2 regions of the Cupriavidus sp. DL-D2 genome follow, and region 1 is predicted to be linked to the other one. Evidence: predicted binding sites of a transcription regulator. Region 1 holds the regulator's gene; the other holds the start of a gene.
The links. The regulator sigma-54, encoded in region 1, starts transcription at its own class of promoters, with help from an activator protein. The targets are predictions, from matches to a motif close to TGGCANGNAANCTGCTTT.
Positions count from the first base shown of each region.

Region 1 (10,831 bases):
CAGTGCGATGCCACGCAGAAGCTTCCGCATGCAGCCGGCGGCACACGGCGCGGCGGCCCCGCCCGCTACTGGCGGGTCAGCCGGTCCTCGGCCGATTCCAGCGCTTCCGGTGTGCCGCGCAGCACGACGATATCGCCAGGCTCCAGCACCGTTTCAGGTTGCGGATCGAATGCGCGGATGCCACGTCGGCGCACCGCCGTCACCTCCACGCCAATCCGCTCCAGCCCCAGCGTGCCAAGCCGGCGGCCCACCGCGGTGTGCTCGGGGCCGAGCGAAACCGAGTGCAGCCGCACCGTATCGCGTTCGACCATGTCTTCTTCGTCGTCGCGCCCGTGGAAGTAGCCGCGCAGCAGGCTGTAGCGCGCGTCGCGCGCCTGCTGCACCCCACGCACCACGCGGCGCATCGGCACGCCCAGCAGCACCAGCGCATGCGAGGCCAGCATCAGGCTGCCCTCGATGATCTCCGGCACCACCTCGGTGGCACCGGCCTTCTGCAGCGTATCGAGTTCGGAATCGTCCACGGTCCGCACGATGACGGGCAAGGCCGGCTCCAGCTCCTGCACATGGTGCAGCACCTTCACCGCCGATTGCGTGTTGGCATAGGTGATCACCACCAGCGCCGCACGATGGATACCCGCCGCGATCAGCGATTCCCTGCGGCCCGCGTCGCCATAGACCACGGTGTCGCCCGCCGCCGCAGCCTCGCGCACGCGGTCGGGGTCGAGGTCCAGCGCCACATAGGTAATGCCTTCCCGCTCCAGCATATGCGCCAGGTTCTGCCCGCTGCGCCCGTAGCCGCAGATGATGGCGTGCTTCTCGGTCTGCAGGCTCTGCGCGGCGATGCGGGTCATGTTCAGCGACTGCATCAGCCATTCGTTGGCGGCAAAGCGCAGCACAATCTTGTCGCTGTACTGGATCAGGAACGGCGCGGCCAGCATCGACAGCAGCATCGAGGCCAGGATCACCTGGATCAGCACCGGGTCCACCAACCCCATGCCGTCGATCTGGTTCAGCAGCACGAATCCGAATTCACCGGCCTGTGCGAGACCCAGCCCGGTACGGATGGCCACACCGGGCCGCGAACCGAACAGCCGCGCCAGCCCGGTGATCAGCAGCAGCTTGAACAGGATCGGCACCACCAGCAGGGCCAGCACCAGCCAGATATGGTCGATCACCACCCGGATGTTCAGCAGCATGCCGATCGTGACGAAGAACAGCCCCAGCAGCACATCGCGGAAGGGCTTGATGTCTTCCTCCACCTGGTGGCGATACGGCGTCTCGGAAATCAGCATCCCCGCCATGAACGCGCCGAGCGCCATCGACAGGCCCAGCCGCTCGGTCAGCGCGGCCATGCCCAGCGTGACCAGCAGCAGGTTCAGCATGAACAGTTCCTGCGACCGGCGCGCCGCCACGATGTGGAACCAGCGGCTCATCAACCGCTGGCCCAGGAAAAAGATCACGCCCAGCGCCACGACGATCTTGACCGTGGCCAGCCCCAGCGCCCAGGCCAGGTCGCCGGGGTCCCGGGACAGCGCCGGGATGATGATCAGCAGCGGCACCACGGCCAGGTCCTGGAACAGCAGCACGCTGATGATGTTGCGGCCGTGCTCGCTCTCCAGCTCCATCCGCTCGGACATCATCTTCACGACAATGGCCGTCGAAGACATCGCCAGCGCGCCGCCCAGCGCCACCGATGCCTGCCAGGACAGCGGAAACAGCCAGTTGAACATCCAGCTGGCCGGAATCACCGCAAGCAATGAAAGCATCACTTGAGAGCCGCCCAACCCGAATACCAGCCGCTTCATCGCGTGAAGTTTGCTCAGGCTGAACTCCAGCCCAATCGAAAACATCAGGAAGACGACGCCAAATTCCGCCAGATATTTGGTCTGGGCGGTGTCGCTGGCCAGCCCTAGCGCATGGGGACCGATGAGGATGCCCACTGCCAGATAGCCCAGCATGGGCGGCAGTTGCAGCATGCGGAAGGCCACCACGCCGAGGACGGCGGCGGCCAGCAGCACGAGGGTCAGTTCCAGCGGAGAATGCATTCGGCGGGCTTGAAGGGCTTCAGCTATCCGGCCGGGCACGCGCCACGACCGGCTCTGCACCCCGCCGGCAAAAGACGGCAAACGACGGCAAGTGCGGCGGTCGTCTCAGCCAGAAGGCCGGAAAGCCGGGCCAGACGCCATCGCATTCGTTGGTATACTCCAGCGCCATGATAGCCAATTTCGATGCGAATCGAGCACTCGCGCTCGCTCGCCACACTCTCCAGATCGAGGCAGACGCCGTTTCGGCGCTGGCCGGACGCCTGACGCCCGCCTTCGCGAAGGCCGTCGAGATCATTCTCGGCTGCACGGGCCGCGTGGTCGTCTCCGGTATCGGCAAGTCCGGCCACATCGGCCGCAAGGTGGCGGCCACGCTGGCTTCCACCGGCACGCCCTCGTTCTTCGTGCACCCCGCTGAGGCCAGCCACGGCGACCTCGGCATGATCACGCGGGACGACGTCCTGATCGCATTCTCCAATTCCGGTGAGACCGCCGAACTACTGTCGATCATCCCGATCGTCAAGCGGATTGGCGCCAGCCTGATCTCTATTACCGGCAACCCGGAATCGAACCTGGCCAAGCTGTCCGACGCCCATCTCGATGGCGCCGTGGCACAGGAAGCCTGCCCGCTGAACCTGGCGCCGACGGCCAGCACCACCGCCGCACTGGCGCTGGGCGACGCGCTGGCCGTGGCCGTGCTCGACGCGCGCGGCTTCGGCGAGGAAGATTTTGCCCGCTCGCACCCGGGCGGCGCGCTCGGCCGCAAGCTGCTGACTCATGTGCGCGACGTCATGCGCTCGGGCAACGCCGTGCCGGAAGTCCGCGAGACCACGCCGCTGGCCCAGGCACTGATGGAAATCACGCGCAAGGGCATGGCCATGACGGCGGTCGTCGACCCGGAGGGCCGCGCCGTGGGCGTGTTCACCGACGGCGACCTGCGCCGCCTGCTGGAGACCTCTACCGACTGGAAGACCGTGCCCATCGGCGAGGTCATGCACCGCAACCCGCGCATGGTCAACCAGGACCAGCTCGCGGTGGAAGCGGTGCAGGTCATGGAAGCAAACCGCATCAACCAGTTGCTCGTCGTCGACAACGATGGCCGCCTGGTCGGTGCCTTGCACATCCATGACCTTACGCGTGCCAAGGTCATCTGAACATGCCGGACTTCCTGTCCAGACTCACGGGTGTGGTCATGCGGCTGTTGCCGCTGCTGCTGATGGCCATCGTCGCCGGCAGCACGTTCTGGCTCGTCCAACTGAACTCGCCGAGCACCGGCACAGACCAGTCACGCACCAAGCGCCACGAACCGGACTACTGGATGGAACGGTTCTCGGCCACGGAACTGGCTGCGGATGGCACGACCAAGATCCGCTTCACCGGAGTGAAGATGGTCCACTTCGAGGATGACCAGACCTACGACGTGACCAAGCCGGCCATGCGTGCCTTCCAGCCGGACCGCCCGCCCGTGACCGCCAACGCCAATCGCGGCGTCATGAACGCCGAGGGCACGATCATCGACCTTTACGGCAACGCCGTGATCGTGCGGCAGGCCGGCGTGGATCCGTCGAAGGATCCGCGCATGACCGCCACGTCGCAATACTTCCAGCTGCTCGTCAATGACGACATCGTCAAGACAGACAAGAACGTGGAGCTGACGCGCGGACCTTCGGTCATGACGGCCAACGGGCTGATCTTCAACAACGTCACCCGCGAAGTACAATTGCTGGGCAACGTACGCGGCACGATCGTCATGAACCCGCCGCAGGGGCAGGCCAGGACCCAGTGACACCCAGCTGGCAGGCTCGTCCTGCCGCATCGCCTGGCCGCCTTCCCTATCTCATCATTTGCCAAACATGACTGCATCCCTGTCGACATCGTCCTGTCGCCGCCCGGCGCCCGCCCGATTGACGGCCCTAGCCGCCCTCGGACTCGCGCTCGCCATGAGCATGGTCCAGCCCGCTTTTGCCGAGCGCGCGGACCAGGCCAAGCCCCTCGTGCTCGAAGCGGACAATGCCAGCTACGATGACGTCAAGCAGATCTACACCCTCACCGGCAACGTGGTGCTGACCAAGGGCACGATGGTGCTGAAATCCGACGCTGCCGAACTGCGCACGGACCCCGAGGGCTACCAGTACGCCATTGCCACGTCCAAGCCGGGCCGCCAGGCGTACATCCGCCAGAAGCGCGACGGCGTGGACGAATACATCGACGGCTGGGGCGACCGCATCGAATACGATGGCAAGACCGAGGTCAACAAGCTGATCGGCCACGCACGCGCTGCACGTGTCTCGGGCGTCGGCGCCAAGATCCTCGACGAAATCCGCGGCGCCGTGATCACCTATGACAGCCGCAACGAGTACTACACCGCCACCGGCGGCGACAACAACACCACCGCGGGCAACCCGTCGGGCCGCGTACGCGCCGTGCTGTCGCCGCGCGCCGATGCCAGCGCCCCCGCCGCGAGCGGCGCCCCGCTGGACCTGAAGCCGTCCACGGCCCCGGCCAAGCCCTGAAACACAGCCCCTTCTATCGCCTCCGTATCCGATGAACGACTCCGCCACCCTCGCCTCCCCTGCCGCCTCTTCCGCTGCGAGCGTCCGCACCGACAGCAGCACGCTGGTCGTCCGCCATCTGAAGAAGCGTTACGGTACGCGCACGGTGGTCAAGGATGTCTCGCTTGACGTGAAGAGCGGCGAAGTGGTGGGCCTGCTGGGTCCGAACGGCGCGGGCAAGACCACATCGTTCTACATGATCGTGGGGCTGGTGGCACTCGACGAAGGCGACATCGTGCTGGACGACAAGCACATCAGCGGCCTTGCGATCCACGAGCGCGCGCGCATGGGCCTGTCCTATCTGCCGCAGGAAGCGTCGGTCTTCCGCAAGCTCAACGTCGAGGAAAACATCCGCGCCGTGCTGGAGTTGCAGGTGGAAAACGGCAAGTCGCTGACCAAGGCCGAGATCGACCGCCGGCTCGACTCCCTGCTGGACGACCTGCAGATCGCGCACCTGCGCAACAACCCGGCACTGTCGTTGTCGGGCGGTGAGCGCCGCCGGGTGGAAATTGCCCGCGCGCTCGCGTCGTCGCCGCGTTTCATCCTGCTGGACGAACCGTTTGCCGGTGTGGACCCTATCGCCGTGGGCGAAATCCAGCGGATCGTGAGTTTCCTGAAGGCCCGCAACATTGGCGTGCTGATTACCGACCACAATGTTCGCGAGACGCTGGGCATCTGCGACCACGCGTACATCATCAGCGAAGGTACGGTGCTGGCATCCGGCCTGCCAGAGGAAATCATCGCCAACGAATCTGTGCGCCGCGTCTATCTGGGCGAGAATTTCCGCATGTGATGCGTGCGGTGCGGCAATTTCTGCCCACGCTGCACACCGTTTTTCCAAAGCCGTTTCCGATCACGCAAGGTTGGGCGATAGGTTCTAGCAAATTCCGTTCCAACAACGGAAAGATGCGCATAGAATAGGTCGCATGAAACCTTCGCTTCAGCTCCGCCTCTCCCAGCATCTGGCCCTGACCCCGCAGCTGCAACAGTCGATCCGGCTGTTGCAGCTTTCCACGCTGGAACTGCAGCAGGAAGTGGAGCAGGCGCTGACGGAAAATCCGTTGCTCGAGCGCGAGAACGACTGGCTGGATAGTCCGCTGCGCGTGGCCGCGGACGGCTCGGTCAACCTCCAGACCGCACCGGCACCCGCACCGGCCGAACCCCAGGCCAACGGCACCGAACGTGCCGATGGCGCGGCGGGTGGCGAAGAGGAAAACTACAACGATACCGGCAGCGAGGACTACGGCAACGACTGGAGCCTCGACGACTTCGCGCGACGCCCGCAAGGCGACGAAGACGAGAAGACGCCGATGCAACTGCGCGACGCCGATCCGACGCTGCGCGAGTTCCTCATGGAGCAGCTCACGCCACTCAAGATCTCGGTGCGCGACAAGGGCCTGGCCATTTTCCTGATCGAGTCGCTCGACGACGACGGTTACCTGAGCGCCTCGCTCGAGGAAATTTGTTCGGAACTCCCGGAAGAACTCGAGTTCGAAGTGGATGAGGTGCAGGCGATACTTACGCTGCTGCAGAGCTTCGATCCACCCGGTGTCGGGGCACGGAACGCTGCGGAGTGCCTGAGTTTGCAGTTGAAGCGGTTGAAGCACCCGCAGCGCGAACTGGCGCTGACTATCGTCAATCATCATCTGGAACTGCTGGCCGTACGGGATTACACCCGGCTCAAGAAAGCCCTGCAGGTGGACGAAATAGCATTGAAGGCTGCGCACGAATTGATCCGCTCCCTCGCACCGTATCCAGGACACGCGTACAGCCGTCCGGAAGCGGACTTCGTGGTGCCGGATGTGTTTGTACGCAAGAGCGGCAGCGGATGGATCGCGCAGCTCAATCCGGACGTGATGCCGCGCCTGCGCATCAACGATATGTACGCGCAGATTCTGCGCGGTGCGAAGGGCGAGGCAGGGGCTGCCGGACTGCAGCAAAAGCTGCAGGAAGCACGGTGGCTCATCAAGAACATCCAGCAACGATTCGATACGATCCTGCGGGTGTCGCAGGCGATTGTGGAGCGTCAAAAGAACTTTTTCTCGCACGGGGAAATCGCGATGCGCCCCTTGGTTTTGCGTGAAATTGCCGATACACTGGGTTTACACGAGTCGACCATTTCCCGGGTCACAACGAACAAGTACATGGCCACGCCGATGGGTACTTTCGAGTTGAAGTACTTCTTCGGAAGCCACGTCTCCACGGAGACGGGTGGCGCGGCCTCATCCACGGCTATACGCGCGCTGATCAAGCAACTGATAGGAGCCGAAGACCCCAGGAATCCTCTTTCCGACAGCCGCATCGCCGAACTGCTGGGCGAACAGGGCTTTGTGGTCGCACGCCGCACGGTGGCGAAATATCGCGAAGCATTGAAAATCCCCGCAGTGAATCTCCGCAAGTCTTTGTAGCCGAGCCGTAACCGCCTGCCTGGTGCGGCTCTTTCAGAAGGAGAAGCGCTATGAACTTCAAGATCAGTGGACACCACCTCGACATCACGCCCCCGCTGCGTGAGTATGTGGAAACGAAACTGGAGCGAATTGTCAGACATTTCGATCAGGTCATTGGCGTAAGCGTGCTGCTATCAGTCGACAATCACAAGGAAAAGGACAAGCGTCAGTACGCGGAAATCAATCTGCACCTCAAAGGCAAGGACATCTTCGTCGAAGCCCATCATGAAGACCTGTACGCGGCGATCGACTGTCTGGTCGACAAGCTCGACCGCCAGGTGATCCGCTACAAGGATCGCGTGCAAGGGCATGACCGCGAGGCGGTCAAGTACCAGATGGCCGAAGCGCAGCTACAGCAACAATAACCAGCGCAACGAAACGACAGTTTCAGTTGTCCTGAGAGGACTGACAGGAAGAGAGCAAAGCCGCGCATCTGCGCGGCTTTTTTGATGGGGCGTCCGGTTGCCGCACAACTTTCCATTCCTCACGCGTTACCTCGACACCACTAAGCGACGAATTGATACACCGAAGGTGTTCGCATCTCTCGCATGTCGGTGTATGCTGCACCACAAATCACAGGCAGAACGGTCCCGTCATGCGGAACCGGCGGTGCGCCCTGCAGGCGCACGGGTCGGGCAGCATTTCGGGTGGGCAAACCGGTCGACGACCTCGCGGCGGAAGTCCGCAGGCGCGACGCTGCAGCGCACAAGTGCGTGGCAGCCCTGCTCTATAATGGCCGGACGCTCCAATGCGGGCGACTGGCACCTCAATATCCTGATTGCCCCCAACTCGGCGGGCCGGTCCATGCGCGCCGGCTTGTCACTCGGACTTCTCGTGCATCGCCCATGAATCGTTTGGCCAAACTGCTGCCACCTGGCAACATCCATCTCGACGTCACCGTCACCAGCAAGAAGCGGGTCTTCGAGCAAGCCGGGCTCCTGTTCGAGAACAACCATGGCGTGGCGCGGGCCACTGTTACCGACAACCTCTTTGCGCGCGAGTCCCTGGGTTCCACCGGGCTTGGCGCTGGAGTTGCCATTCCGCACGGCCGCATCAAGGGCCTGAAGCAGCCGCTGGCGGGCTTCATGCGCCTGGCGGAACCCATCCCGTTCGAATCGCCCGATGGCAAGCCGGTCTCGCTGTTGATCTTCCTGCTGGTGCCCGAGCAGGCCACGCAGCAGCATCTGGAAATTCTTTCCGAAATTGCCCAGTTGCTGTCGGACCGCGAAATGCGCGAAGGGCTGGCGACGCTCCCCACGCCGGAAGCCGTCCACCAGTTGCTATCGGACTGGCATCCCTAACGCCGGAATCGCCCGCCGCAGCCCACTGTCCTACCGCCCCTCCTGAAAGTCATCCCGCATGGAACTCACCGGCGTCACCTCGCAGTCGATCTTCGACGACAACGCAGCAGACATCAAACTGTCGTGGGTCGCCGGCCTTGAAGGTGCGGACCGCGCCTTCGATGTCGAGTTCGCGCGTGAAGCCACCTCCGCGGCGGACCTCGTGGGCCACTTGAACCTGATCCACCCGAACCGGATCCAGGTGCTCGGCAAACCCGAAATCCTTTATTACCAGCGTCTCGACGACGAGCCGCGCAAGCGTCAGATGGGCGAGCTGATCCTGCTCGAGCCGCCCTTCCTGGTCATCGCCGACGGCATGGAGCCGCCGCCCGACCTCGAACTGCGCTGCACGCGTTCGTCCACGCCGCTGTTCACCACGCCGGTATCGTCGGCGGCCGTGATCGATCACCTGCGCCTGTACCTGTCGCGTATCTCGGCACCGCGCGTGACGATGCACGGCGTGTTCCTCGACATCCTCGGCATGGGCGTGCTGATCATGGGCGAATCGGGCCTGGGCAAGAGCGAACTGGGCCTCGAACTGATTTCGCGCGGCCATGGCCTCGTGGCCGACGATGCCGTGGATTTCGTGCGGCTGGGTCCAGACTTCATCGAGGGTCGCTGCCCGCCGCTGCTGCAGAACCTGCTCGAAGTGCGCGGCCTTGGCCTGCTCGATATCAAGACGATCTTCGGTGAAACGGCCGTACGCCGGAAAATGAAGATCAAGCTCGTGGTTCAACTCGTCCGCCGCAACGATGGCGAGTTCGAGCGCCTGCCGCTGGATTCGCAATACCTCGACGTGCTCGGCCTGCCCATCCACATGGTGAAGATCCAGGTGGCAGCCGGTCGAAATCTCGCCGTGCTGGTGGAAGCCGCCGTGCGCAACACGATACTGCGCCTGCGCGGCATCGACACGCTGCGCGACTTCATGGACCGGCAGCGCGCGGCCATGCAAGCCGATGTGGTGTCACGCGGACAGGGCCGGTTGCTCTAGGCATTTTCCGAACATCGCTTTCCCGCAAACGCCCGCTTCATTCAGCGGGCGTTTTCATTTCCTTACAAGCTGGCCTGCCGCTGCGTCAACGGCAGCCGCACACGCGCCGTTTTGTGCTGTAATGGCCGCCATCCCGTTCGGATTGCCCATGAAAGTGTTTTTCCACAGCCAGGAGAGAAGCATGAAGAAACTGATCGCGATGTGTGTGCTGGTGACCCCGCTGTTCGCCACGGCAGCGTTTGCCCAAGGCGCATCGGCTCCGGCTGCGGCCGAGAAATCGGGCAAGACGGCACAACAGGAAAAGATGGCAGCCTGCGCCAAGGCTAACAAGGGCAAGAAGGGCGACGAGTACAAGAAGGCCCAGAGCGAATGCCTGTCCGGCTCTGGCCCGGCCGCCGCAGCCGAGCCGAAAACCCAGCAGGAAAAAATGGCAGCGTGCGCCAAGGCCAACAAGGGCAAGAAGGGCGACGAATACAAGAAGGCGCAGAGCGAGTGCCTGTCGGCCAAACCGGCCTGATCCTGATCCGCCCTGTGGCGGTTCCAGGCGATAAATGGCGAATCGGATGCGGTTCGCCATTTTTCTTAGCATCTGTCGCGTTCTGTCGTTAAATGCCCGCCGCAACCTCCAATCGAGAAGCGCTGTCATGACGCGGCCATCATGCGGTGCTATCCTTGCGTCGCTATGCGGATCATTCTTATCACCGGGATCTCCGGCTCGGGTAAGTCGGTTGCCCTGAACGTTCTGGAAGACGCGGGCTACTACTGCGTCGACAACCTGCCAGCCCAGTTCATCCCCGAACTCGCCACCTATCTGGCCGACCAGGGCTACTCGCACCTGGGCGTGGCCACCGATATTCGCAGCCGCGAATCGCTGGCGCGCCTGCCCGATACCGTGCGCGAACTGTCGGCCCAGCATCAGGTGCAGGTGCTGTTCCTGACTGCCAACACCGATGCGCTGGTGCAGCGCTATTCCGAAACACGACGCCGCCATCCGCTCTCGACGCGTGTCGGCAGCGCAAATGGCGGAACAGGGCCGGACAAGGCCGAGGCGGAAGCAGAAGCTGCCGCCAGCGATACCTCGCTGATCGAAGCCATCGAGATGGAGCGGGAGCTGTTGAGCCCGCTATCCGAATCGGCCCATCGCATCGATACCAGCAACGTGCGAACCAATACGCTACGCAGCTGGATCAAGGAACTGATCAGCAGCAACGGCGGCACCGAGAGCGAACCGCTCACACTGCTGTTCGAATCGTTCGGATTCAAGCACGGGGTACCCAGCGATGCCGACATGGTGTTCGATGTCCGCTCGTTGCCCAATCCCTACTACGACCTGGCGCTGCGCCCGCTGACGGGCCGCGATGCACCGGTCGTGGATTTCCTGCAGAGCCAGCCGATGGTGCTGGCGATGGCCGAGGACATCCGCGCCTATGTGGAGAAGTGGCTACCGAGTTTCATTGCC
Region 1 is NZ_JBDKXK010000004.1:153,883-164,713, reverse strand. It holds gene ABDB81_RS03685 (monovalent cation:proton antiporter family protein) at 66-2,045, opposite strand; gene ABDB81_RS03680 (KpsF/GutQ family sugar-phosphate isomerase) at 2,213-3,196, shown strand; gene lptC (LPS export ABC transporter periplasmic protein LptC) at 3,199-3,828, shown strand; gene lptA (lipopolysaccharide transport periplasmic protein LptA) at 3,896-4,555, shown strand; gene lptB (LPS export ABC transporter ATP-binding protein) at 4,587-5,387, shown strand; gene ABDB81_RS03660 (RNA polymerase factor sigma-54) at 5,521-7,002, shown strand; gene raiA (ribosome-associated translation inhibitor RaiA) at 7,053-7,406, shown strand; gene ptsN (PTS IIA-like nitrogen regulatory protein PtsN) at 7,887-8,342, shown strand; gene hprK (HPr(Ser) kinase/phosphatase) at 8,401-9,372, shown strand; gene ABDB81_RS03640 (PsiF family protein) at 9,554-9,889, shown strand; gene rapZ (RNase adapter RapZ) at 10,055-10,831, shown strand, end outside.

Region 2 (7,045 bases), on a different contig from region 1:
GGGCCGCGGGGGCTACTGCTTCGAACTCAACACGCTTTTCTGCGCGGGCCTGAAATCGCTGGGTTTTTGCGTAACGCCGCTGGCCGCGCGCGTGCGCTGGAACATGCCGGCCTCGGCACGCACAGGCTTGACGCACATGCTGTTGCGCGTGGAAGTGGCCCACGAAAGCCATATTGCCGATGTCGGGTTCGGTGGTCCCACGCCCGCATTTGCGCTGCCGCTGTCTTCGCCGATCGCGCCGCAGAAGCTCCATCGGCTGCAACCTGTGCCACCTGCAGAGGCTGGCGGAGCCTTTCACCTGTACGACATGACCGTCGGCGATGGCGGGGAAACGGCGGACGCCGACGCATGGCGCGTCATGTATCGCTTCGACCTGACACCGCAGCCGCAAATCGATTACGTGGCCCGCAACTGGTACGTGTCCACCCATCCGGAGAGCCACTTCACAACGACGCTGATGGCGGCCCGCATCGAGCCCGATGGCACACGGCTCGCATTGGCGAACGCCGATTTCACCGAGCGCACCTCGGACGGACAGGTCCGCAAGCAGGTGCTGTCTTCCGCCGCGGCCGTGATCGAGTTGCTCACCGGGCGCTTCGGCATCCGCCTGGACGACGACCTTCGCGCCGCCCTGACGGCCCGCTTGCCCGAGATCCTCCCGGCATACCGCACAACCTGAACCGACGAACCGAAATTCTGCGCTGCAGGATATAGCCATGCATCGCGCGCATTGCCCGCAGAACATTTGCTGATAACGGGTCGGTCGCGGCCCTTGGCCGGTGGACTGGGCGGCGGGTGGTTGCCCATAATGTTCCGGCTCATTCACGAATCAGGTGGCGGCCAGGACCGCTGCCATCCATCAGGAGACATCCACCATGTCATTGTTCGATCTGTCGGGCAAGGTAGCCATCATCACGGGTTCTTCGCGCGGTATTGGCCGCGCCATCGCCGAGCAACTGGCCGTGCAGGGTGCCAAAGTCGTCATTTCCTCGCGCAAGATCGAAGGCTGCCAGGAAGTGGCCGACGCCATCAATGCGAAGCACGGCGCGGGCACGGCGCTGGCGGTTGCGGCCAATATCTCGTCGAAGGAAGCACTGCAGCATCTGGTGGACGAGACCAACCGCGTGTTTGGCCGCGTGGACGTGCTGGTCTGCAATGCGGCATCTAACCCTTACTACGGGCCGATGAGCGGCGTCACGGACGAGCAGTTCCGCAAGGTGCTCGACAACAACGTGATTTCCAATCACTGGCTGATCCAGATGGTGGCGCCGCAGATGATTGATCGAAAGGATGGTTCGATCATCATCGTGTCGTCCATTGGCGGCCTGCGTGGGTCGCCTACGATTGGCGTCTACAACGTCTCGAAGGCCGCCGACTTCCAGCTCGCCCGCAACCTCGCCGTGGAGTTCGGGCCGCACAACGTGCGCGTGAACTGCATCGCCCCGGGCCTGATCAAGACGGACTTCGCGCGCGCCCTTTGGGAAGATCCGGTCCGCTACAAGCAATCCACGGAAAACGCGCCGCTGCGCCGCATTGGCGAGCCGGTGGAGATTGCCGGTGCTGCATGCTTCCTGGCATCGGCAGCCAGCACGTTCATGACCGGACAGGCGATGGTCGTGGACGGTGGCGTGACAATCTGAGTCGTTACCTGAGTGACCTGGGGAGGGCCGCCGCCCGGCTGCCCTCCCGCTCGTTCATGGGCAGTTTCTCGCGGGAGGCCATGCATGTCGCATCAACCGCAGCAACCGCAACACGCAACACCTGCCGGCCAGTGGCCGGTCATGTCGATTGCCGAGGCCCACGCCCGGCTCACTGCGCCTGGCGCGCCGTTCGAAACTGAAACACGCGTGATCCGGGGCGTGCCCACCACCGTGTGGAAGAACGCGCCACCCACGCTGCGCGACCTGTTCTTGGTAGCGGCCGCGTGGGGCGAGCGCACCTTCGTGGTCTATGAGGGGGAGCGCGTCAGCTATCGCGCGTTCGTGCTTGCCGCCACGGCGCTGGCGCATCAGCTTGTGCGCGACGGTGTGCACCGCGGCGATCGCGTGGCCGTGGCCATGCGCAACCTGCCTGAATGGCCCGTGGCCTTCTACGCAGGCCTGCTGACCGGCGCCATCGTCACGCCGCTCAATGCCTGGTGGACCGGCCCCGAACTGCAATATGGGCTGGCCGACTCGGGCAGCAAGATCGCCATCGTCGATTTCGAGCGGCTCGACCGCATTCTCGAACACCTGCCGCAATGCCCCGCGCTGGAACGCATCTATGTCTCGCGTGCGCCAGAGGATGCCAGCTTCGACGATCCACGCATCGTGCCGCTGGCTTCAGTGATTGGCGAATCCCGCACGTGGGGCACCCTGCCCTCGCAATCGCTGCCCATCGTCCCGCTCGACCCCGAGGACGATGCCACGATCTTCTACACGTCAGGCACCACCGGGAAGCCCAAGGGCGCCGTGGGAACCCATCGCAACGCGTGCTCGGTAGCGGTCTGCGGGCAGTTCAGCCCGCTGCGCAACCTGCTGCGGCGCGGCGAACCCGTGCCGGAACCGGACCCCAATGCGCCACAGAAAGCCGCGCTACTGGCCGTGCCGTTCTTCCACGTCACGGGCTGCATGTCGGTCCTGAATGGCGCGCTGGCCGTGGGCGGCAAGATCGTGCTGATGCATCGGTGGGACACGCTACGTGCCATGGGCCTGATCGAGACCGAGCGGTGCACTTCGGCAGGTGGTGTGCCTACCATCGCATGGCAGATCATCGAACATCCACAACGCGCAGCCTTTGACCTGTCGTCGCTGGAGAACATGCATTACGGTGGCGCGCCCGCTTCGCCGGAACTGGTGCGGCGCATCCAGGAAGCGTTTCCAAAAGCTGCGCCAGGCATTGGCTGGGGCATGACGGAAACGTCGGCCACGTTCACGAGCCACAGCGCCGAGGAATACGTGCATCGCGCAGATAGCAGCGGCCCGTCCCTGCCAATCGGCGAGATGAAGATCGATGACGGGTTCGGCAACGCGCTGCCCGTGGGCGAGATTGGCGAGTTGATGGTGCGCGGCGCCAATGTGGTCCACAGCTACTGGAACAAGCCCGAGGCCACGGCCAAGACGTTTTCCGACGGCTGGTTGCGCACTGGCGACGTGGCGCGTCTCGACGAAGACGGCTTCGTGTACATCGTGGATCGCATGAAGGACATGCTGATTCGCGGTGGCGAAAACATCTACTGCATCGAGGTGGAAAGCGCGCTGTATGCGCATCCGTCGATCATGGATGCCGCTGTGGTGGGCATCGCGCACCGGACGCTGGGAGAGGAACCGGCCGCGGTGGTGAGTCTCAAGCCGGGGATGGCGGCGAGCGAAACCGAGCTACAGGCGTTTGTGCGCGAGCGGATTGCGGGGTTCAAGGTGCCGGTACGGATCATCGTGCTGGACGAGATGTTGCCGCGCAATCCGAACGGGAAGATCTTGAAGTCGAACCTGCGCAAGCTGTTCGATTAGGTCCAGCGGGTCGGGCGGGCTCTCGGGTCCGCCCTCATTCGACTCGCTTATTTCACCGGGATCGGCGTCCCCGCCGGCACCGGCACGGCCGTCACCGCATTCTGCGGGCTACCACTGACGATGCGGTCCGAATACGTCAGGTAGACCAGCGTATTGCGCTTGCGGTCCACCGCACGCACCACGTGCAGCGTCTTGAACAGGATCGACATGCGCTCGGAGAACACGTCCTCCTGTGCCTTCAGCGGGCCCTTGAACGCGATGGTGCCCACCTGACGGCAGGCAATCGACGCCTCCGGCGGGTCCTCGGCCATACCGAGAGAGCCCTTGATACCACCGGTGCGCGCCCGCGAGACATAGCACGTCACGCCGTCCACTTGCGGGTCATCGTAGGCCTCAATGACGACCTTGTCGGAACCCGTCATGCGGAAATTCGTCGATACGCTGCCGATTTCCTCGGCATGGACGGCGGCTGCAAAGCACGCCACCATGACGCACAGCCCAGTCCTGACGATGTTCCTGACGCTCATTCCGATGTTGCTCCCTTGATCTCGTCGTGCCTGCGTTCCATTTCCTGGCGCAGCGCGCGGCGTTGCTTGGCGGCCTCGAAGCGCTGGCGCTCCACTTCGTCGCGCGGCTGCAGCGGCGGCACCTCGGCGGGCGCACCGTTGTCGTCCACGGCAACCATCGTGAAATAGCAGCTATTGGTGTGGCGCACAACCTTGCTGCGGATATTTTCCGTCACCACCTTGATCCCGATCTCCATCGAGCTGCGGCCCGTGAAGTTGACGGCGGCCAGGAACGTCACGAGTTCGCCTACGTGGATCGGCTGGCGGAACATCACCTGGTCCACCGAGAGCGTCACCACGTAGCGGCCGGCGTAGCGGCTGGCGCAGGCATACGCGACCATGTCCAGGTACTTCAGAATGGTGCCGCCGTGGACATTGCCGGAGAAATTGGCCATGTCCGGCGTCATCAGCACGGTCATGGAAAGCTGGTGGGACAAATCGTTCATCGCTGAAAATCCAGAATTCGAGCCTGAGGCGCGGGCAGTGTAACGCGACACGCCTCGCAATGGCACGAATAGAGATAGGAATTCCGCGAGAAGAGACCCGGCACAAAAAAGAAAAGCGGCCCCGCAGGCCGCTCTCTGTACTCCGCAGACGTGATGCGCTTACTTCTTCTTGTTCACGGCGTCCTTGAAACCTTGGCCGGCGGAGAACTTCACCGTCTTTGCTGCCGGGATCTTGATGGTTTCACCAGTACGCGGATTGCGACCGGTACGGGCGGCACGCTTGCCCGAGCTGAAGCTGCCAAAACCCACCAGCGTGACGGAGTCACCCTTGGCTACTGCCTTCTTGATACTGTCCAGCGCAGCGTTCAGCGCGCGCTCGGCGGCGGCATTGCTGAGTTCTGCTTCCGCGGCGATGGCCGATACCAGTTCACCTTTATTCATGGCTGTTTCCCTTGTTGGTCGTCGTCACCGGACTTATGCCAAGTGGCAAAAAGTCCGATCGGCGCAGTCTAATCTGCCCATTAAGGCTTGAGCAATCCCCAGTGGCACCAATGCAACGAAAACCGCCGCAAATCGTTCTGTGGCAACACTTAGCGGGCGTTTTACCCCTCTGTTTCCCAGATCGCGACATCACATTATTTGAATTTCATGTAAAGAACGGCGCACTTGGGTGAGAAACCGAGAATAGATCGAAAAAGTGGCGTGTCAGCAATAATATGCTCCCCCGCCTTCGATTATTCCGCCCAAGCGCAAAGCATCACGATGGTGCAGGATATTTCCATGCACCTTTTCGGGTCTGCTGCATCGCCGCAAATGCGTCAATCTGGCGCATAAGGTCTCTCGCATTGCTGGATAACCACCTCCCTTTCCAGCGTCAGCGGCGCCGATGCCGTCCGGAAGCCCGGCTGAAGAGCGCCATCCCAGTGCATTCCGCACCGTGTTTGCGCGAATTTCCCCGTTTTGCCGCCTTTTCAGGAACGCAAATTGCTTATCGCTGCTCCCATTTCGAGCATAAATCGGGCAAAGATAACGATGGATAACCTGAAGACTGGCACGGATGCGCTGTTCATCCTGCTCGGCGCAATCATGGTGCTGGCCATGCACGCTGGATTTGCGTTCCTGGAACTGGGCACCGTACGGAAGAAAAACCAGGTCAATGCACTGGTGAAAATACTGGTCGACTTTGCGGTCTCAACCCTGGCCTATTTCTTCATCGGTTATACGATCGCCTACGGCGTCCAGTTTTTCTCCGGTGCCGAAGTGCTTGCGGAGAAGAACGGCCACGAACTCGTGAAGTTCTTCTTCCTGGCCACCTTCGCAGCGGCCATCCCGGCGATCATCTCCGGCGGTATCGCCGAGCGCTCCAGGTTCAACCCGCAACTGGTGGCTACGTTCGTGCTGGTGGGATTTGTCTATCCGTTCTTCGAGGGTATCGTCTGGAACAACCGGTTCGGGCTGCAGGACTGGCTGGCCTCGGTGACTGGCGCGCCCTTCCATGACTTTGCCGGTTCGGTGGTCGTGCATGCGGTTGGCGGATGGATCGCCCTGCCCGCCGTGCTGCTGCTTGGCGCGCGGCGTGGCCGGTATCAGAAGGATGGCCGCATCAGCGCGCATCCGCCTTCGAACATTCCGTTCCTGGCGCTTGGGGCATGGGTGCTGGCCGTGGGCTGGTTCGGCTTCAACGTGATGAGCGCCCAGACCATCGACAAGATCAGCGGTCTGGTGGCCATCAACTCGCTGATGGCGATGGTCGGCGGCACACTGGCTGCGTGGGCGGCCGGGCGCAATGACCCTGGGTTCTCCTATAACGGCCCGCTGGCTGGTCTGGTGGCTGTCTGCGCGGGCTCGGACATCATGCATCCGCTTGGCGCGCTCGTCACCGGCGCGGTGGCCGGACTGCTGTTCGTCTATCTGTTTACGCTGGCGCAGAACAAGTGGCATATCGACGATGTGCTCGGCGTCTGGCCGCTGCACGGCCTCTGCGGCGCGTGGGGCGGCATCGCGGCGGGCATCTTCGGCACGCGCATGCTGGGCGGCATGGGCGGCGTATCGTTGGTGTCGCAGATCACCGGCACGCTGGCGGGCATCATCGTGGCAGTTGTAGGCGGCACGCTGGTCTATGGCGCGCTGAAGAAGTTCGTCGGCATTCGTCTCGATGCCGAGGAAGAATTCAACGGCGCCGACCTGACCCTGCACCGCATCTCGGCCACGCCAGAGCGGGAGACGAACTGGTAAGACGTTTCCGATGACACGCGCGACCGGCACATCGCGCTGAACGCCGGTCGCGCAGCAACGCCGACATCACAAAGTTTGACTTGAACTTTCGGGCCCGCGCGTCCAATAATGCCCTTGCCCCTCCCCAAACGCCGCAACAGGCGTGTCTCGCAATCCTGACATTCCCGACAGCGTTTTCTCTTTCGCCGTCCCTGGTTTTTTCCTGCCCGTCAAAACTGGAGCGTGTCTCATGGATACCACCTCGCTGCAAAGCATCCGCGACATCATTTACGGCTACGCCACAGTATTCGGGGTCAAGATTCTCGCTGCC
Region 2 is NZ_JBDKXK010000031.1:22,758-29,802, reverse strand. It holds gene ABDB81_RS17705 (arylamine N-acetyltransferase) at 1-679, shown strand, start outside; gene ABDB81_RS17700 (SDR family oxidoreductase) at 876-1,640, shown strand; gene ABDB81_RS17695 (class I adenylate-forming enzyme family protein) at 1,725-3,488, shown strand; gene ABDB81_RS17690 (CreA family protein) at 3,536-3,976, opposite strand; gene ABDB81_RS17685 (acyl-CoA thioesterase) at 4,012-4,500, opposite strand; gene ABDB81_RS17680 (HU family DNA-binding protein) at 4,660-4,941, opposite strand; gene ABDB81_RS17675 (ammonium transporter) at 5,533-6,735, shown strand; gene ABDB81_RS17670 (mechanosensitive ion channel family protein) at 6,965-7,045, shown strand, end outside.
Region 2: a site for sigma-54 is predicted at 5,474-5,491, ahead of ABDB81_RS17675 (ammonium transporter). Genes of this name have one in related genera too.